Regions from separate parts of the Mesorhizobium sp. B1-1-1 genome, predicted to be linked through region 3. Evidence: predicted binding sites of a transcription regulator. Region 3 holds the regulator's gene; each other region holds the start of a gene.

Region 1 (6,798 bases), on a different contig from region 3:
ACATGGTTCCCCAAGGGGCCGCCATGCGTGTCGAAACCGGGGTGCGGGCCGGCGACGCCATTTCTCCCTATTATGATCCGATGATCGCCAAGCTGGTGGTGCATGGCGGGGACAGGCCGGCTGCGCTGGAGGCACTCGGCGCGGCGCTTGCGCGAACCGAAGTCGCCGGTTCGATCGTCAATACCGCCTTCCTCGCCGCGCTGGTGACCGATCCGGACTTTTCGGCGGGCGACGTCGATACCGGCCTGATAGGCCGCCACCAGCAGGCGCTGACCGAGATTGCGCCGCCGAGCGGCGAAACGGTCGCGGCCGCGGCCATAGCGGCCTCCGGGGCGGGCGCGCTGCCGGCATCGGATGATCCATGGTCGTCACTTGCCGGCTACACGCATTTCCATGGCATGGCACGACAGATCCGGCTGAAGTTTGGCGAGGACGATATTCTGGCAAGGGTTTCGGTACGACCAGACCGGCGTTCCCAGGTGACGCTCCATGCACCCTATGACAGCGCCAATTCGCATGACCTTCGCGCCGTTCCTCGCCTCGCCCGCTGGCCAGGCCACATCACGATATTCGAAGGCGCGGCCGGCTATACGTTCGCGGTGCCGGACCCGTTGGCCAGAGGCGATGATGCGGCGGCGGCGTCAGGCAGTTTGCGCGCGCCGATGCCGGGACTGGTCAAGCTTGTGCGGGCGACAAAGGGCGATACGGTGATGAAGGGGCAACCGCTGCTTATTCTCGAGGCGATGAAGATGGAGCACACCATCGCCGCGCCGCATGATGGCGTGATCGCCGAGATCGCCACCGAGGGCGCGCAGGTTACCGACGGCACTGTGCTGGTGCGGTTCGAGGATATGCAAGGCTGACAGCCTCGCTGCCGGATGCCAAGCGTCCCTGTCCTGCCGGACAGAGAGAGGCGCCGTAGAATGTCGACCGCCGTTATATGTCCATGGCAAGACACACAGGCAGAAATGAAATGGCCGGGACGAGCCCGGCCATTTCATCGATATAGGCAGCGATTACGGCTGGATCGGCGCATACTTGCCGTCGTGCCACTGGTTGATGTCGTAGCTGGCGTTCTTGAGGTCGCCCTTCTCGTCGAAGGTGACATTGCCGACAACCGTGCTGATTGGCTGCCCGTTCTTCAGCGCCTCGGCGACCTTGGCCGGATCATCGCTGCCGGCACGCTTGATGCCTTCCGCAAAGGCCTGGATCGTGGCGTAGGAGAATAGCGTGAAGCCTTCCGGCACGAAACCGCCGGCTTTGATCTTCTCGACGGCTGCCTTGGCTTCCGGCTTTGCCTGAGGATCCGACGGGAAGACGAACATGGTCCCTTCGCCGGCCGGGCCGGCAACCTGCCAGAATTCCGGCGAGGCTATCGAATCCGGCATGATCAGCTGGAACTTGATGCTCTGTTCCGCCGACTGGCGCAGGATCAGGCCAGCCTCCGGGTGGTAACCGCCGAAATAGACAACGTCGGCCTTGAGGTCCTTGAGCTTGGTGACGAGCGCCGAATAGTCCTTTTCGCCGGCATTGATGCCTTCATAGTCCACTTCCTTCAGGCCGCCGGCATTCATCGTGGCCTTGACCGCATCGGCAACGCCCTGACCGTAGGCACTCTTGTCATGCAGGATGACGACGTTCTTGCCGGCATACTTCTTCGCGATCCAGGGGCCGATGAAGGCACCCTGCGCATCGTCACGCGTATAGAGGCGCATGATCGTCGGCCAGCCGGCCTTCGCTGCGGCGTCGGTCAGCACCGGGTTCGAGGAGGCCGGGCTCATCATCAGGGCACCGGCTTCGGCATAGACGGCGGAAGCCGGAATGCTCGAACCCGAGCAAGCGTGGCCGTCGATGAACTTGACGCCATTGGCGACGATACGGTTGGCGACCGAAACCGCCTGCTTCGGGTCGCACTGGTCATCCTCGATATCGAGCTTGACCTGGCGACCGTCGACACCGCCGGCGGCATTGATCGCGTCGGCGGCAGCCTGCGCGCCCTGCTTGAACTGATCGCCAATGGTGGCGAGCTGTCCGGTCATCGGACCGACCACCGAAAAGGTGATGTCGTCGGCATAGGCGACCGGCGCGCTCATCATCAGGCCGAAGATGGCCGCGTTCAAAATACTTAATTTTTTCATTGCGGTATGACTCCTCCACTCACGCGCGGCCGCCCCGGCCACGCTTCTTCCAGAGAGGCCGGACAATTTCATCCTTCGTGTGGCCTGTCTAGGCGCATTGGCGGCGCTCGATTAGGCCTGCGGAGCATCTCTGGAGCAAAAAGGCAAAAGCCGCGCCGGCCTTGTTCCGGCCGGTCGCGGCTTTGCCTGTCGAGCTGTTTCTCAAGCGCCCCCGCACTCGAACCCAACTCGCCTTCCCTGTCTTCCTGCTGGCCCTGATCTTTCCGAAAACCGGATCATGGCCGCCGCGCCGCTGGCCCTGTCGGGCGTGCCGCGTTCTTGGTTTTGTCGCGTGGCCGTCTTACCGCGGCCTTGTCCTTGCCTGGCGGACCAGAAGGCCGCCCTGCCTTATCTCTAAATTCAGTGCATCGTCATCCATTCGCGGGCTTCGCGCAGCGCCTTGGCGATCTCGACCTTCGACATCGCAGCCGACAGTTCCGAACGCAATTCCGCAGCGCGGGCCGAACCCTTGATCGCGGCGATGTTGAACCATTTGTGGGCGGCGACGACATCGGTCTCGCAATCGCGGCCCGTCGCATACATCATCCCCAGTTCGAAAAGAATGTCGGCCTGGGCAGTTGCCCCCATGGCGCCGAAGCCTGCTTCAAGCATTTCAAAACGTGCCATTTTCAATCCTCTCTTCCGGCCCTGTCTGGCTCCCGAGAGCTGCCTCCGTTTGTCTGCCCGGGCTGCTCTTTCGATGCTTTCGAGAATGCCGCGCAGGCTTGAATCCGTCGTTAAATGGCGTGCTTAATTTGAGGAAAACAAAGCTAAAACAATAGGTAAACGTGGAAATTCGTTAAGGATACAAAGCCAGCGATTCAGCCGGATAGCGCCAAATTTGACGAAAATTTTCGCGAGCGGAATCAACACTCCGCTAACCACGCGAAACAAACGCCGCGCATGCATACATTCATTTCCCTGCCGACATTGCTTCCGTCGGCGCTTCTGAATTGCCAAAGCTTCCGCTGCGGCACCGCTTTTGTTTTGCGGGGAGCTGGATTAGCTTACGTTTGCGTAAGCGGCAGACCGGCGAGGCGGAGCCTCCTGCCGGGTATCCAAGGGAGGAAAGATGTTTCGAAAAGCAAGCCTGGCCCTGGCGGCCACTTTGATCCTGACCGGTGTGGCCTGGGCCGATCCGATCGAGGGAAACTGGAAGACGCAGGCCGGCGATACCGCGGCCATCGGGGGCTCGGGTTCATTTTCCATCACGCTGAAGTCCGGCAAATATGCCGGCAAGACCATCGGTTCGCTCAAGGCGTCCGGCGACAACAAATACGCCGGCAGCATAACCGACCCGGCAAACGACAAGACCTACTCCGGCAAGGCGACACTGTCGGGCACCTCGCTGAAAATGAGCGGCTGCGTGCTCGGCGGGCTGATCTGCAAGAGCCAGACCTGGCACAAGCTCTGATCGACCCCATCCTTGCGACATGAAAACGGGGCCGGCAGGCCCCGTTTTCATTTCATGATCCTGGCATGCTGTGCCGGCGGCCATGCTCCTTATAGCCAGCCCCGCCTCAAAACCCATCAACCAATTTGAACGGCAGATGAACGTCGGCATCAGAGCCGGTTCAGTCGTGCCCGGGCATTCTCCTGCGTGTTGAAGGAGACACGACCAATGCTCGCCCGCCGCTTCACCATCGTCTGCCTGCTGGTGAGCCTGTTTGGAATGTTCTTCGCCATCCTCGTCGCCGAAGCGGGCCGTCCGGCCCGTTCCTGGAACGAGGCCAGTTCCAGAACCTGCCGCCTCGCCTGCCCGGCCACCCTTCGCCCCTGAGACAGAAACCAAAGACCTGACCAAACCAAGACCTCGAAAGAAAAGCAAAGACCATGAACCGCATCGCCGCCAACCTCTTCAAAACCGTTCGGCTTCTGCCGCGGGCGGCGCTCATCCTGGCGTTTCTTGCCGCGCCGGTCCTGGCCGTGCCGATGATGCGTGCCGATGCCGGTTCCACGATCGACGCGCCAGCACTGAAGAAGTCCGGCGTCGGTTTCGTGCTGCTGGTCAGCCTGCAGCGCGGATAAATTGCGCCTTCGATCGGGACACCCCTCCCAACCGCCTTTCCAAATCTCTATATTGAGCCATGGAAAAGCGAATCTACCCCCAAGCCATCGAATCTGTCGTCATGCCCGAGCCTTTTGGCCGGCAAAGCTTTGACACCGCCGAAAAGGCGGTCGCGGCGCTGCAAGCCCTTTATGACCGCAACACCAAGTTCCTGCGCGACTCCTTCGCGGCGCTTGCCGCCGGCGGCGACAGCAGCAAGCGCTACCGCGCCTTCTACCCGGAGATCGGCGTCACAACGAACTCGTTCACCCAGATCGATTCACGCCAAGCCTATGGCCACATGCCGACGCCGGGGCATTTTTCCACCACCATCACCCAGCCGAGCCTGTTCGAAAGCTATCTGGTCGAGCAATTGCGTCTGATCATGCGCAACCACGGGGTCGCGGTCACGGTCTCGGAATCGACAACGCCGATCCCGCTGCATTTCGCCTTTCTCGAAGGCACCCATGTCGACGGAACGGCGGCCGAGCGTATCCAGCGGCCGATCCGAGACCTGTTCGACGTGCCAGATCTCGACGGTACAGATGACCAGATCGCCAACGGCACGTTCGAAGTGGCGTTCGGAGAACCAAGGCCGCTGGCGCCCTTCACCGCGCAGCGGATCGACTATTCGCTCCACCGCCTGTCGCACTATACCGCGACCACGCCGCAGCATTTCCAGAATTTCGTGCTGTTCACCAACTATCAGTTCTATATCGACGAGTTCGTGGCGCGCGCCCGTGACCTGATGGAGAGTGGCGGCGGCGGATATGCCGAATTCATCGAACCGGGCAACGTGGTCACCAAAGCCGGGCAGAGCGCCCCGAGCGAAGGGATGGCGCCACAGCGCCTGCCGCAGATGCCGGCCTACCACTTGAAGAAGCCGAACCATGGCGGCATTACCATGGTCAATATCGGTGTCGGACCCTCCAACGCCAAGACGATCACCGATCATATCGCTGTGCTAAGGCCTCATGCCTGGGTGATGCTCGGCCACTGCGCGGGTCTGCGCAATACGCAGGCGCTGGGCGATTATGTGCTGGCGCATGCCTACGTGCGCGAGGATCACGTGCTGGACGACGACCTGCCAGTCTGGGTGCCGATCCCGCCGCTGGCCGAAATCCAGGTGGCATTGCAGGAAGCGGTGGCCGAAGTCACCGGCCTGTCGGGGTACGATCTCAAGCGCATCATGCGCACCGGCACTGTCGCCACCATTGACAACCGCAACTGGGAACTGCGCGACCAGCGCGGACCGGTGCAGCGGCTTTCGCAGTCGAGGGCGATCGCACTTGACATGGAATCGGCAACGATCGCGGCCAATGGCTTCCGCTTCCGCGTGCCTTACGGCACGCTCTTGTGTGTCTCCGACAAGCCGCTGCATGGCGAACTGAAGCTGCCCGGCATGGCGACCGAATTCTACAAGCGGCAGGTGGCGCAGCACCTCACCATCGGCATCAGGGCGATGGAAAAGCTTTCGGAAATGCCGATGGAGCGGCTGCATTCGCGCAAGCTCAGAAGTTTTTCGGAAACGGCCTTCCAGTAGCCGATCTGCGCGCCGCCAGAGCCATTCGCCGTCTTGCCGGCGATTCGCCATCTTGCCGGCAATTCGCTATCTTGATTGAGCCGCATTTTTGCCGATAACCGGGCGGGGACCATCGCAGGCAACTCATGCAGATCTGATCCGATGAAACGCAGTCGAGACATGGCGGCTTCACTGGTATTCATCGTGATGATGACGCTCTCGGTCGCGCTGGTGGCCGGCTTCTTAGGCGCGTTGCACCCGGCGCTCGATTCCTTTTCGCATTTCCGCATTCACCTCGCCGTGCTGATGGCGCTTTGCGCGCTGCCGCTGCTGGCGACATCGTTTCGCCTGCAAGCGGCCGCGGCCCTGGTTTTTGCCGTGGCCGCTCTTGCCACCGCTTCGACCGCCTTGCCCCGGCCGTGGCCGGTTCAGGCGGTCGCCAAACCCACCGACCAGGTAGTCTACAGCCTGCTGCAGATGAATCTGCGCTACGACAACCCGACGCCGAAAAAAGTGCTGTCACTGATCGGCCGGACCAATCCCGACGTCATCACCCTGGACGAGGTGTCGGCGATGTGGGCGACGGAGCTTGGCTACATCGCCAGCGCCTATCCATACCGGATCCTCTGTCCCTATCCCAACGGCGTATTCGGCGTCGCGCTGCTCTCGCGGCGGCCCTTTCTCGCCGGCACCGCGCCACATTGCGAGCGCCGGGGCGCAATGGCCGTTGCGACCATCGATTTCGGCGGCAGGAGCGCCGACGTCGCCGCCATCCATCTCAGCTGGCCGTGGCCGCGGGAACAGTATTGGCAGATCGGCGAACTCTCGGAGCAGCTTTCATCGCTCGGCCAAACCGCCATCATGGCCGGCGATTGCAACGCGGTGCCATGGAGCGCTGCGGTGCGGCGCGTCGCCGCTCTCGGCGGACTGACGGTCATGCCGTCGGCCGGGTCGACCTGGATTCACCGGAAGCTGCCCGACTTCCTGCGCCGCTATGCAGGCCTCCCGATCGACCAGGCGTTCAGCAAGGGCGGCGTGACCATTCTGTCGTC
Region 2 (6,798 bases), on a different contig from region 3:
ACTTGAACGGACGGGGTGTTGGTGCGTCGCGATGGCCGCGGAATTTCGGCGGGCCCGCAGCATGATCTCAAGGAAATCGGCTCCCACTTTTCCTGCAATTGCTCTAGACTTCGCGTGTCGGACAGGACGACAGGGAAGCAATGGCGGGGCATGGCGGCTCTCGAACGGTCATCTACGCGGCGCTCGCCGGCAATCTCGCGATCGCGCTGACCAAATTCGTCGCAGCCTTCTTCACCGGCAGTTCGGCGATGTTTTCGGAAGGCGTGCATTCGCTGGTCGATACCGGCAATGGTAGCCTGCTGCTTTATGGCATGCATCGCGCCGCACGCCCGGCCACCCGCGCGCATCCGCTCGGCCATGGCCGCGAGCTCTACTTCTGGAGCTTCATCGTGGCGCTTCTCGTCTTCGCGCTCGGCGCCGGCGTATCGTTCTACGAAGGCGTGACGCACATCATTGCGCCCGAACCGGCCGCCAATGTCAGGGTCAACTACATCGTGCTCGGCCTGTCGTTTCTGTTCGAGGGCAGCTCATGGCTGGTGGCGCTGAGGGAATTCCGCCGGCAGAAGGGCCAGCAGGGCTGGCTGCAGGCCGTGCAATCGAGCAAGGATCCAAGCGTCTACACAGTGCTGTTCGAGGACAGTGCCGCGCTTCTCGGCCTGATCGTCGCCTTTGCCGGCATATTGGCGGCGGAGATTTTCGAGATGCCGGAACTGGACGGCGCCGCCTCGATCGGCATTGCGCTGATCCTGGGTGCGACCGCGGCCTTCCTGGCGCGCGAGAGCAAGGGGCTGCTCATCGGCGAGCCTGCTTCGCCCGCGGTGCAGAAAGAAGTGCTGGCGATCGCGCAGCAGGATCCGGCGGTGCAGCGGGCGAACGGCGTCCTGACGGTCCACCTGGGGCCGGAAGAAATCGTTGCCGGCCTGAGCATCGAATTCGAGGACCATCTGTCCGCGCCGGAAATCGAAGCCTGCGTCGAGCGCCTCGAAGCGCAGCTAAGGAAGGAAATGCCCGAGATCACCCGGCTGTTCGTCAAGCCGCAGACGTCAGGCACCTGGGAACAGCGACGCAAGCTGATCGAATCAGCATCCGAGTAGACTTTGAGCATAGCCTCGAAACCCGCGTTCCATTCCTCGGGATCATGCCTCTGGATCAGCGTCGCGTCGTTGCCTTGCGCCGCTGCGCCGCTAAAATCAGCCGATCGAGTTTTGGAGGACTGATTATGAAGATCGACGGCGGCTGTCATTGTGGTGCCATCACCTATGAGGCGGAGGTCGAACCGGAAAAGACCTCGATCTGCCATTGTACCGATTGCCAACAGTTGACCGGTACGGCCTTTCGCGTCACCGTTCCGGCGCCTGAAGATCACTACCGGATCACAAAGGGTACACCGAAGGTCTACATCAAGACCGTGGCAAGCGGCGCCAAGCGCGTCCAGGCCTTTTGCGCCGACTGCGGTTCGCACCTTTACGCCACGTCGGTCGGAGATGGCCCAAAGGTCTACGGCATTCGAGTGGGAACCGCGCGGCAACGCCAGGATTTGATTCCGACACTGCAAAAATGGCACCGCTCGGCGCTTCACTGGCTACCTGAATTTCACGGCATGACCACAGTGGAGGAGCAGTAGCGCCGTCCGGTGCGGCGCCTCATTCGTCGCCTTCGACGACCCTCAGCCTGAGCTGGCCGGTCTTTGAATCGGCAACGCGTGGGGAATCGACAACGCGCGGGCCGGGTTCCGGCTTCGCAGGGGCTGGTGACGCCATGTCAGGGTCGGCATCGCCTCCGGGCTGCGCCCCAAACTCCAGAGCTTCGATCTTCTGGCCGCGTTTGGTCACCTTCGACGTCGAGACGAGGATGTCGTCTATATCCTTGGCCGACTGGGCAAAATGGCCCTGCAATTTGCGCACCCGCTCGTCGACGCGCGAAACATCCTCCATCAGCCGGATCACCTCGCCCTGGATCAGGTGTGCCTGCTCGCGCATACGGGCATCCTTCAGGATCGCCTGGATGACCTGGATCGACAGCATCAGGAGCGACGGCGAGACGATGACGACGCGGGCGCGGTGCGCCTTCTGCACCACCGCCTCGAAATTTTCGTGGATCTCGGCAAACACCGATTCCGACGGCACGAACATGAAGGCGGTATCCTGCGTCTCGCCCTGGATCAGATATTTATCCGCGATATCGCGGACATGCACCTCGATGTCGCGGCGGAAGGCCTGCGACGCGACCTTCTGCTGTTCGGCGCCTTCGGAGGCGCGGATGGTGTTCCAGGCTTCCAGCGGAAACTTGGCGTCGACGGCAAGCGCCGGCGCGCCGTTGGGCATCTTCACCAGGCAATCGGGACGGCTGCCGTTGGACAAGGTCGCCTGGAACTCGTAGGCGCCGTGCGGCAGACCGTCGGCGACGATCGCTTCCATGCGCGACTGGCCGAAGGCGCCGCGCGTCTGCTTGTTGGAGAGGATCGCCTGCAATTGCACGACCTGGCCGGCGAGCGACTGGATGTTGCCTTGCGCGGTGTCGATGACGGCCAGCCGCTCCTGCAATTTGGCCAGGCTCTCATGAGTGGATTTGGTTTGCTCGGTCATGGTCTGGCCGAGGCGGCCGGTCATGGCATCGAGGCGCTGGCCGATCGATTGCGTCAGTTCCGCCTGCCGCGCGCCGAAGACTTCCGCGATGGCGCCCATGCGGCCCTGCATCTCGGCTTGGCTTTGCAATATGCCGGCCATCCGCGCCTCGGCGTCGCGGGCATGGTCGGCGGCTTCGGCAGCGGCCACGGCGCGCGCCTTGGCCGAGCGCCACAGCGCGACGACAAGCGCCACGAACAGGCCAAGAAACACAAAGGCCCCGAACGCCAGCGCATGGCCGAGCGTGATCGTGGTCGCGCCAAGCCGGGCGACAGGTTCCGAAAGGATGGATGTCAGGTCGTTCATGCACACAGCATAGACGATTCGGCCGGCCAGCACAGATCAAAACGTGAACGATCCCCCGGCGTACCGGTTGACGCCCTTTATTCAAGGTCTTAGGTGAGACGCCATGCCGATCAAGCCGCTCATCATCCTTCCCGACCCCATCCTGCGCCAGGTTTCCAAGCCGGTGGAGCGCGTCGACGCGCCCTTGCGCAAACTGGCCGACGACATGCTGGCGACCATGTATGACGCGCCCGGCATCGGGCTGGCCGCGATCCAGATCGGCGAGCCGCTGCGCATGCTGGTGATCGACCTCGCCAAGGAGGACGAGACGCCGGCGCCGCATGTCTTCATCAATCCCGAAATCCTGGAAAGCGCCGACCAGCGCTCCGTCTACGAGGAAGGTTGCCTGTCGATTCCCGACTATTATGCCGAGGTCGAACGCCCGGCTTCCGTGCGGGTCAAGTATCTCGACCGCGATGGCAAGCTGCAGGAAATGGAGGCCGAGGGGCTGATGGCAACCTGCCTGCAGCATGAGATCGACCATCTCAACGGCGTGCTGTTCATCGACCACATTTCGAAGCTGAAGCGCGACATGGTGGTGAAGAAGTTCAAGAAGCTAGCCAAGGACAAGGCTCCGGGCAAGCTGGTGGGATAGGGGACAATGCCCCTTCGCGTCATTTTCATGGGGACGCCGGAGTTTTCGGTGCCGACATTGCGCGCAATTGCCGATGCCGGACATGAGGTCGCGGCCGTCTACACGCAGCCGCCGCGAGCCGCCGGCCGGCGCGGCCTTGAGCTGACGCCGTCGCCGGTACAGCGCGAGGCGGAACGGCTGGGCATCGAGACGCGCACGCCGACGTCGCTCAAGGGCGAGGCCGAACAGGCAGCTTTTCGCGCGCTGCAAGCCGATATCGGCGTGGTCGTGGCTTACGGCCTGCTGCTGCCCAGGGCGGTGCTTGAGGCGCCGCGACTGGGCTGCATCAACGGCCATGCCTCGCTGTTGCCGCGGTGGCGCGGTGCGGCGCCCATCCAACGGGCGATTATGGCGGGCGACAGCGAAACCGGCATGATGGTCATGCGCATGGAAGAAGGCCTCGACACCGGCCCGGTGGGGCTGGTTGAAAAATGCGTCATCGAACCCGATATGACCGCCGGCGATCTGCATGATCGATTGATGAGCGTCAGCGCCGCACTGATCGTGGAAGCGCTGGCGCGGCTGGAAAGGAATAGCCTGGCGTTCACCGCCCAAGCGGTTGAGGGGGTGACCTACGCCAAAAAGATCGATAAATCCGATACGCACGTGGATTGGACGCGACCCGCGGCCGAAGTCCACAATAACATTCGCGGCCTGTCGCCCTTCCCCGGCGCCTGGTGCGAGGTTGAAATTGGTGGCCGGGTGGAACGGCTGAAACTGCTTCGCTCGACGCTTGCGCAAGGCATGGGCGAACCGGGAGGAATTCTCGACGACCGCCTGACGGTCGCCTGCGGAGCGGGCGCGATCCGGCTGGTCGAAGTTCAACGGGCGGGCGGAAGGCCCGCCGCCGCGCAAGAATTCCTGCGCGGGACCAAGATCGAAAAAGGAATGAAATTGTCATGAGCATGATGTCGATACGCGCGGCGACGCCGCGGGATCGCGAGGCCATCCGCCTCGTCGAGGAACACGCTTTCGGCCAGCAGGCGGAGGCCGGGCTGGTTGACGCGCTGGTTTCCGGCGGCGACGCCGTTGTCGAACTGGTGGCGGAAGAAGACGGGCAAGTGGTTGGCCACATCCTGTTTTCGCGGCTTTTCGCCCGCACCGGCGGCAAGGATTTCCCGGCGGTGGCACTGGCGCCGCTGGCGGTGGAGCCCTCCTTTCACGGCACCGGCATTGGCGGCGCGCTGATCCGCGAGGCTCACATCCGCCTGCGCGACGCCGGCGAGATGCTGGCCGTGGTGCTGGGCGACCCCACCTACTACGGCCGTTTCGGCTACAGCCACGCGCGCGCCGAAGGATTCGAGAGCGAGTACCAGGGCGAGGCGCTGCAGGCGCTGGCCTGGGGCGACGCTCCCGAAACCGGCCGGCTGGTCTACGCCTCGGCCTTCACCGCACTCGCCGCCTAGGCGAGTGCGTATAGCCGCCCGGCATGCCGCGTTTTCGCCTCGACATCGAATATGACGGCAGCTTGTTTGCCGGCTGGCAGCACCAGGCGGACCAGCCTTCGGTGCAGCAGGCGATCGAGCAGGCGATCGAAAAATTCTGCGGCCAGCAGGTCCGCTTGCGCGCTGCCGGCCGCACCGATGCGGGCGTGCATGCGACGGCCCAGGTGGCGCATGTCGACCTGGCCAAGGCCTGGCCGGACGACAAGGTGCGCGACGCCGTCAACGCGCATCTGCAGGCCGCCGGCAACCGCATCGCGATCTTGAAAGCAACGACCGTCGTCGACGGCTTCGATGCCCGCTTCTCGGCTATCGGCCGTCACTATCTCTACCGCATCCTCAACCGGCGCGCGCCCTCGGCGCTGGAAAAGGGCAAGGTATGGTGGGTGCCGAAGCAGCTTGACGCCGCTGCCATGCACGAAGCAGCCAAAGTGCTGCTTGGACGGCACGATTTCACCACCTTCCGTTCCACGCAATGCCAAGCCGAGAGCCCGGTGCGCACGCTCGACCGTCTTGACGTCAGCCGTTCGGGCGACATGATCGAAGTCAGAGCCTCGGCGCGTTCCTTCCTGCACAACCAGGTGCGCTCGATGGTCGGCTCGCTCAAGCGCGTCGGCGAAGGCGCATGGACGGCGGGCGATCTCAAGGCGGCGCTCGAGGCGCACGACCGCGCCGCCTGCGGCCAGGTGGCGCCGCCCGACGGGCTTTTTCTGGTCGGCGTCGATTATCCCGGATAGAGTCCCGAAAGGCTCTGAGCTCCGGTGTCCGGAACCGTGATGCCAAGCAGTGCCTGCAGCCCGAACAGCACGATCAGCGAAGCGATGAACATGCCAACGAAGACAGCGGTCCCGATTGCGGCCCCCCTGCCGATGGTCGCGTTGGTCATGCGCCAGGTCAGCACCATCGACAGCGCGAACAACAGCAGCGACACAAGGCTGGAGATCTGGCTTGCCGAGGTCAGGAAAAGCCTGATCAGCGCGGACGGCAGCATCAGCCAGGCGGTGATGGCCGAAGCCCAGTTCGAGGCCACGACATAGTGGACGAAGCGGCCGCCGATGCCGGCGCGCGGCGCGACCAGAGCGAGTGCGACCAGAGGCAGCACCCAGGAACCGATATCGACTGTCGCCAGCCGCAACAGCATGCTGAAGCGGCCCGCGAAGGCATCGGGATCGCCGATCTCGTTGGCGATGCCGACCCAGCCGACGATCAATGCCGGCGCCGCGACGACGATGGCGAAAAAGGAATTCCAGAAACCATCGGCAGACAGGTCGAGCAGACGCAGGCCATCGGCCCTGCCGAGCATCAGTCGCCAGGCGCCGGTCAGCGAAACTTGGGTCTCGTCCGCCGAAAGCATGCTGCTCAGTCCTGTCCGAACCAGTCTTCGATGAAGCGCTGATAGATTTGCGTCAGCGTCTCGAGATCGGCAAGGGCAACGCGCTCGTCGACCATGTGCATGGTCTTGCCGACCAGGCCGAATTCGACCACCGGGCAATAGTCCTTGATGAAGCGCGCATCCGAGGTGCCGCCGGAGGTGGATAGCGCCGGTTCTCTGCCTACCACCGCCTTGACCGAGCCGCTCAACGTCTCGATCAGCCTGTCGTCGCGGGTCAGGAAGACATGGCTCGGCCGGTCGCGCCAGACGAGTTCGTAGTCGACCGGCATCTCCTTGCCGGGCCGATATTTCCTGCGGCCCGCCGCCTGGTCGAGACGGTTGTGGATTTCGGCCTGTATGGTCTCGGCGGTCCAGCTGTCA
Region 3 (6,798 bases):
TTTCTCGGCAACCCCAAAATCGTCTCAGCCGATGACAGGCCGCTGTGGGCCGCCCTTTCAGCCGCCATCGAGAGTGCTCGCGAAAGCATTGCCGACCATATCAGGGGCAGCATCGGCGGTGCCGAGGGCGAGATCGCCGCGGCGCTGATCGTGGGTGTGCGCGCCGGGATTCCCGACGAGATCAATGAAGCGATGCGACGCACCGGCATCTACCACATCATCTCAATTTCCGGGCTGCACATGGCGCTGGTCGCCGGCACGGTCATGGGTCTGCTGCGTGGCGGCTTCGCGCTGTTCCCGAATTTTTCCTCCCGCCGGCCGGTCAAGAAATACGCGGCCGCGGCGGCACTTTTCTCGATCGCCGCCTACCTCGTCATTTCGGGCGTCGTTGTCGCCGCCGAACGCAGCTTCATCATGCTGGCGGTGATGCTGATCGCCGTTCTGTTCGATCGGGCGGCACTCACCATGCGCAATCTGGCTATTTCGGCGATCGCCGTCATCGTGGTGTCGCCGCACGAGGTGGTAGGGCCGAGCTTCCAGATGTCGTTCGCCGCCACCGCGGCCCTGGTCGGCGCCTATGCCGGCTGGTCGGATCGCAAAGCCGACAAAGCGCGGACCCCGCCGCCGCAACGGACCTTGCCTGGCCTGCTGACGCGAAAATTGCTGCTGGCGACAGGTGGGCTGGCGATGACCTCGATTATCGCGGGAAGCGCCACGGCGCTTTTCGCCATCTGGCATTTCCAGCGCGTGTCGCCGCTCAGCCTGTTCGCCAATCTTGCCGTCATGCCGATCGTTTCTGTCGTGATGTTCCTTGCGGTTGCCAGCGCGCTGCTGATGCCGTTCGGGTTCGATGGACCATCCCTTTATCTGATGGGCAAGGGACTGGCCGCGATGATCGCCATATCAGGATGGATCTCGCAACGCTCGCCGGTCGACGCGGTCGGGTTGATTTCGCAGCAATCCGTCCTTCTGGTGGCGATCGCCCTGGTCATCGCGACGATGGCCACGACATGGCTGCGGCTGGCGGCACTTCCCTTCGCGCTCGCCGGCCTGTTGACCGTCTCGGACACGCGCACGCCGGACGTGCTGATTTCGGAGGATGCCCGCCTGGTGGCGTTGCCGATCGGCGGCGGCGAGCTCGCGATCAACCGGGCGCGCCCGAACGAATTCACCGTCGATAATTGGAAACGCGCGCTGAAGTCCGAAACCATCGTTGCGCCGGAACTGTTCGACAGCGGAGACCGACAGTTCGACATCTTCGATCCCGCGCAACTTCCGGCGGGAGCGCCTTTCTATTGCTTCACGGGCCTGTGCATGGCCCGGCATACCTCGGGGGCGATCATCGCGCAGGTGGAGGATCGCAAGGACGCCTGGAGGGCCTGCTCCTATGCGGATCTGATCGTCATCAACGACCCCGCGGGCTACGACCCCTGCCACAATCCGCTGGTTCTCGTCATCACCAAGCGGCAGCTCGCTCGTAAGGGAAGTGCCGCCGTCTTCTTCGACCGGCAATCGGCGACGGCACCGGCACGGGTCAGCTTTGCCGTCGACAGGCCATATCGGCCTTGGCACGAACAGCGAAAATTCTCACGCGAGGCAAGGGGACTGCCGCCTTACCGTAAACCCGAAAAGCCCACCGCCGACCCCGCTCAGTAGCGCCTGATCAGGCCGACCAGCTTGCCCTGCACCTTGACCCTGTCCGGTCCGAAAATACGTGTTTCATAGGCCGGATTGGCAGCCTCGAGCGCAATCGAAGCACCCTTTCGGCGGAAGCGCTTAAGCGTTGCTTCCTCCTCGTCCACCAGGGCCACGATGATCTCGCCGGGACTTGCGGTGTCGGCATTGCGGATGATGACCGTGTCGCCGTCGAAAATGCCGGCCTCGATCATCGAATCGCCCTTGACCTCCAGCGCATAGTGTTCGCCGCCCATGATCATGTCAGGCGGCACTGAAATGGAATGCGTCTGATGCTGGATGGCGTCGATCGGCACACCCGCTGCGATGCGACCCATGACCGGGATCGACACCGCTGAAACCGCATCGTCGTCATTGCCGACAGCGGGCAGACGCGAAGACGTCGCCGGCTTGATCTGCCGGCTAGGGCTGCTGCCCTGTCCGAGGCTGCCCTGGATGACGCTCGGGGAGAACTTCTTTGCCGCGTTAAGACCCGGCGCGATCGAGTCCGGCAGGCGCAGCACCTCCAGCGCGCGCGCCCGGTTGGGCAGGCGGCGAATGAAGCCGCGCTCCTCCAACGCCGTGATCAGCCGATGAATTCCCGACTTGGAGGCGAGGTCCAGCGCTTCCTTCATCTCGTCGAAGGACGGCGGAATGCCGCTTTCCTTCAGCCGTTCATGGATGAACATCAAGAGTTCATGTTGCTTGCGCGTGAGCATGGCGGCCCCCAAAGGCATTGCACGAAGGGTCTGGAACCAGAATCAGAAAACAAACCCAGAACAAACACTATCTGTTCCAGTTGTGTTCCGCAACCATTTAAAGTTTAATGAATTTGTTAAGGCGACGGAAACGAAATGCCCTCCCGCAGCCAGCATCCTGCCAGCGCGGTCCGTCGTCAATGCGCTCCCGGGCCCTTTGAAACTATTTTGGTTAATGGCCTGTGGCCCGACCGGTCTCCACTCTTGGCACAAGCCTGCAAGCTGGGTGACCGGCAAGGTGCGGGGTGCGTTTGGGCGGATTAGAAACCCCTGCGGCTCGTGAACGAAACGAAACCAAAATGCCAACTTCCTGCCGGAAAACGACGAGGCACCACCACTGGTCGCGATGGGCTGCGTTCGCTCGCTCCTTGCTTCCCGTTCGCTTGACGAAACCGTATAATAATGTACGGTTTTCGAAGAGGAACACCAATGACCACGCCGAAGCAGGCCGCGCGACGCGAACGGATAGAGGAGGCCGCCTATGCGGTGCTCCGGGAAACCGGCTACAAGAGCGCCTCCCTGCTTGCTATCGCCAAGCGGGCATCGGCCTCGAACGAAACCCTCTACAACTGGTACGGCAACAAGCAGACCCTGTTTCGATCCTTGATCGAAGCCAATGCGGGAGAGGCAAGGAAGCTGCTGGAGGACGCCCTTCACCAGGCGCGCGATCCGCTCAAAACCCTGAACTTGCTCGGGCCAGTCCTGCTGACCCTCGTGACGGGCGACAAGGCGGTGGCGCTCAATCGCGCCGCGGCCGGCGACGTCAACGATACAGGCACGCTTGGCCAATCGATCGCGCAATTCGGCCGCAATACCATAATGCCGCTTGTTGGCGACCTGCTTCGAACCGCAAGTCGGGCCGGCCTGATCGCCTGTGACGATCCTGCCGAAGCCGCCGACATCTACATCAGTCTTTTGATCGGCGATCTCCAGGTTCGCCGGATCGTTGGGGTGCTCGAGGAACTGCCTCGGGCGGAAATCGAGCAAAGATCGAACCGGGCGTTCACCCTGTTCTTGCGCCTCTATGCGGCCAGCCCTTGCCCGGGCGGCAAAACAGCCGGCCCGTTTCCAGGGCGCTCTTCTCACCGAGGAACATCGCGACCATGAGCAAAATTCCCGATCTCGCAGCGATCGAGGCAATGGACACCGCGGATCCGCTGCGTGCCATGCGTGACCGCTTCACCTTGCCCCAGGGGGTGATCTATCTCGACGGCAATTCGCTGGGCGCCGCTTCGCCCGCCGTGTTCGGCGAGCTGCAGAAGGCCGCCACGCAGGAGTGGGCGCAGGATCTCATCCGCGCCTGGAACACCGCCGGCTGGTTCGACATGCCGGTCGAACTCGGCGACCAACTCGGGCGCCTGATCGGGGCCGCCGCCGGCCAGACGGTGGTCTGCGATACCACCTCGATCAACATCTACAAGGTGCTGCATGCGGCACTCGGGATGCGGCCGGACAGGTCAGTCATCGTCGCCGAGGGGGACAGCTTTCCGACCGATCTCTATATGGCCGAAGGCGTTGCCTCGACGCGGCCGGGCACGGTGCTGCGGCTCGAGGGTGTCGATGCGCCGACCATAGAAGAACTGATCGACGAGCGGGTCGCGGTCATCCTGGTCAACCACGTCAACTACAAATCCGGGCAGTTGCGCGACATGGCCGCGCTGACGCGGACGGCACATGATGCCGGCGCGCTGATCGTCTGGGATCTCTGCCATACCGCCGGCGCCTTGCCGGTCGAGCTCGACCGTTCGAACGCCGATTTCGCCGTCGGCTGCACCTACAAATATCTCAATGGAGGCCCAGGTGCCCCGGCCTTCATCTACGCGGCCGAGCGCCACCATGGCGATGTCCGCCAGCCGCTCAGCGGCTGGTGGGGCCATGCGCGGCCTTTCGCCTTCGAACAGGGTTTTGCTGCCGGCACAGGCATCCGCCGGTTTCTCTGCGGCACGCAGCCTGTGCTGTCGATGCGCGCGCTCAAAGGGGCCCTCGATGTCTGGAACGACGTCGACATGGCAGAGGTGCGCAGGAAGAGCATCGCATTGACCGATCTGTTCATCCAGCTCGTCGAGGCAAAATGCGGCGCCTACGGCCTCGAACTCGAAGGCCCGCGCGACGGCAATGAGCGCGGCAGCCAGGTGTCGTTCCTCCACCCGCATGGCTATCAGGTGATGCGGGCCTTGATCGAGCGCGGCGTGATCGGCGATTTTCGCGCGCCATCCACGATTCGCTTCGGCTTTACGCCGCTTTATGTCGGCTATGTCGATGTCTGGCAGGCTGTCGAGGTGCTGGAAGACATTTTGCGCACGGACGCGTGGCAGGAGGCGCGTTTCGCCGTCAAGGCGGCGGTGACTTAAGAGCCTGTCGCTCAGAAAAGCGCAGCGGGTTCGGGATAACGATATGCAGTCGGCAAAGCTACGTCAGAGCCGGGTGCGGACCTTCCACAGCTCCGGGAACAACTCCACCTCCAGCATCTTCTTCAGGTAGGACGCGCCCGATGTGCCGCCGGTGCCGCGCTTCATACCGATGATGCGCTCGACCGTGGTGACGTGGTTGAAGCGCCAACGGCGGAAATAATCCTCGAAATCGACCAGCTTCTCGGCGAGTTCGTAGAACATCCAGTAGCGCTGCGGGTCGCGGTAGATGATCTGCCAGGCGACAAGGACCTCTTCGTTCTCGGTCCGCGTTTCGCGCCAGTCCGTACGCCTTGCGTCGGCACCGATGTCGAAGCCGTTACGGGCGAGCAGCAGCAGCGCCTCGTCGTAGAGCGACGGTTGCGCCAGGATCGCCTCCAGTTTCTCGCTGAGGTCCGGCCGGTGCTTGTGCGGTCCGAGCATTGCGAGATTGCGGTTGCCGGCCATGAACTCGATGGCACGGTACTGCCACGACTGGAAGCCCGAGGACTGGCCAAGCGCGTCGCGGAACTCGGTGTATTCGCTGGGCGTCATCGTGCGCAGCACGTCCCAGGCATTGTTGAGCTGCTCGAAGATGCGGGCGACGCGCGAAAGCATCTTGAAGCTCGGTTCGAGACGGTCGGCGCGGATGGAGCGGATTGCGGCGCCGATTTCGTGCAGCGCGAGCTTCATCCAGAGTTCCGATGTCTGGTGCTGGATGATGAACAGCATCTCGTCATGGGCTGACGAAAGCGGCTCCTGCGCCTCGAGCACCTTTTCCAGATGCAGATAGTCGCTGTAGGACATGCGCTCCTTGAACGACATTTCCGCGCCCTCGGCGGACGGGTCGTAGGGCTTGCTCAATTGATCTTCTCCGCGCGCAGCCGGAAGCGCTGGATCTTGCCGGTCTGCGTCTTGGGCAAAGCGGCGATGAATTTTACCGAGCGCGGATATTTGTAGGGCGCGATCGTGGCCTTGACGTGATCCTGCAGACGCTTGACGGTCATTGCGTCTGGCGCCACGCCTTGCACGAGCACCACATGAGCCTCGACGATCTGGCCGCGCTCGGCATCCTCGGCGCCGACCACCGCGCATTCGGCGACATCGGCATGCGCCAGCAGCGCCGCTTCGACCTCTGGGCCGGCGATGTTGTAGCCGGCACTGACGATCATGTCGTCGGAGCGCGCTGCGAAGTGGAAAAAACCGTCCTCGTCCTGCCAGAACGTGTCGCCGGTGAGGTTCCACCCGTCGCGGACATAGTCGCTCTGCCTGGCATCGGCCATGTAGCGGCAGCCGGTCGGTCCCCGCACCGCGAGCCTGCCCGCGGTGCCGCGCGGCACTTCGCGCATTTCGTCGTCGACGACGCGCGCCTGATAGCCGCCAACGGCCTTGCCGGTGGAGGCAGGCTTCATGTCATCGAAGCGGTTGGAGATGAAAATATGCAGCATTTCCGTGGCGCCGATGCCGTCAAGGATCGGCTTTCCGGTTTTCTCAGTCCATTCCTCGAACACCGGCGCCGGCAAGGTTTCGCCGGCCGAAACGGCGACGCGCAGCGACGATAAATCGGCCCCTTCGTCCATGGCCTTGAGCATTGCGCGATAGGCGGTGGGCGCGGTGAAGGAGATCGTCGCTTTGTAGGTTTCGATGATGTGGACCATGTTGGGCGGCGTTGCCTGTTCCAGCAGCGTCGCCGCGGCGCCGAAACGCAGCGGGAAGATGGCGAGCCCGCCAAGGCCAAAGGTGAAGGCCAGGGGCGGCGAGCCGACGAAGATGTCGTCAGGCGTCACCTGCAGGATCTCGCGGGCGTAGGCGTCGGCGATGATCAGGAGGTCGCGGTGAAAATGCATCGTCGCCTTCGGCACGCCTGTCGTGCCTGAGGTGAAGCCGAGCAGGGCGACGTCGTCACGCCCGGTCTGCACCGCGGTAAACGTCACGGGCTTGTCGAGGGCGGCGCGATCGAGTTCGGCGTCGTGGTTGGC

What was found. The regulator LexA, encoded in region 3, represses DNA repair genes until DNA is damaged. The targets are predictions, from matches to a motif close to TGTTCNNNNTGTGTTCNG.
Region 1: FJ986_RS00390 (sel1 repeat family protein) is a predicted target of LexA. The motif match lies at 2,938-2,955, and genes of this name have one in related genera.
Region 2: FJ986_RS05925 (DNA recombination protein RmuC) is a predicted target of LexA. The motif match lies at 2,963-2,980, and genes of this name have one in related genera.

What each region holds. Positions count from the first base shown of each region.
Region 1 is NZ_VFWW01000001.1:79,510-86,307, reverse strand. Features, by position in the region: gene FJ986_RS00400 (acetyl/propionyl/methylcrotonyl-CoA carboxylase subunit alpha) at 1-863, shown strand, start outside; gene FJ986_RS00395 (branched-chain amino acid ABC transporter substrate-binding protein) at 1,017-2,138, opposite strand; gene FJ986_RS00390 (sel1 repeat family protein) at 2,538-2,804, opposite strand; gene FJ986_RS00385 (DUF2147 domain-containing protein) at 3,250-3,591, shown strand; gene FJ986_RS30335 (hypothetical protein) at 3,799-3,957, shown strand; gene FJ986_RS00380 (hypothetical protein) at 4,011-4,205, shown strand; gene FJ986_RS00375 (AMP nucleosidase) at 4,307-5,767, shown strand; gene FJ986_RS00370 (endonuclease/exonuclease/phosphatase family protein) at 5,927-6,798, shown strand, end outside.
Region 2 is NZ_VFWW01000003.1:69,033-75,830, forward strand. Features, by position in the region: gene FJ986_RS05915 (cation diffusion facilitator family transporter) at 141-1,094, shown strand; gene FJ986_RS05920 (GFA family protein) at 1,220-1,624, shown strand; gene FJ986_RS05925 (DNA recombination protein RmuC) at 1,644-2,930, opposite strand; gene def (peptide deformylase) at 3,034-3,564, shown strand; gene fmt (methionyl-tRNA formyltransferase) at 3,571-4,506, shown strand; gene FJ986_RS05940 (N-acetyltransferase) at 4,503-5,009, shown strand; gene truA (tRNA pseudouridine(38-40) synthase TruA) at 5,033-5,782, shown strand; gene FJ986_RS05950 (transporter) at 5,770-6,399, opposite strand; gene dapE (succinyl-diaminopimelate desuccinylase) at 6,405-6,798, opposite strand, start outside.
Region 3 is NZ_VFWW01000006.1:199,925-206,722, forward strand. Features, by position in the region: gene FJ986_RS14080 (ComEC/Rec2 family competence protein) at 1-1,656, shown strand, start outside; gene lexA (transcriptional repressor LexA) at 1,650-2,393, opposite strand; gene FJ986_RS14090 (TetR/AcrR family transcriptional regulator C-terminal domain-containing protein) at 2,862-3,539, shown strand; gene kynU (kynureninase) at 3,536-4,783, shown strand; gene kynA (tryptophan 2,3-dioxygenase) at 4,847-5,683, opposite strand; gene FJ986_RS14105 (AMP-binding protein) at 5,680-6,798, opposite strand, start outside.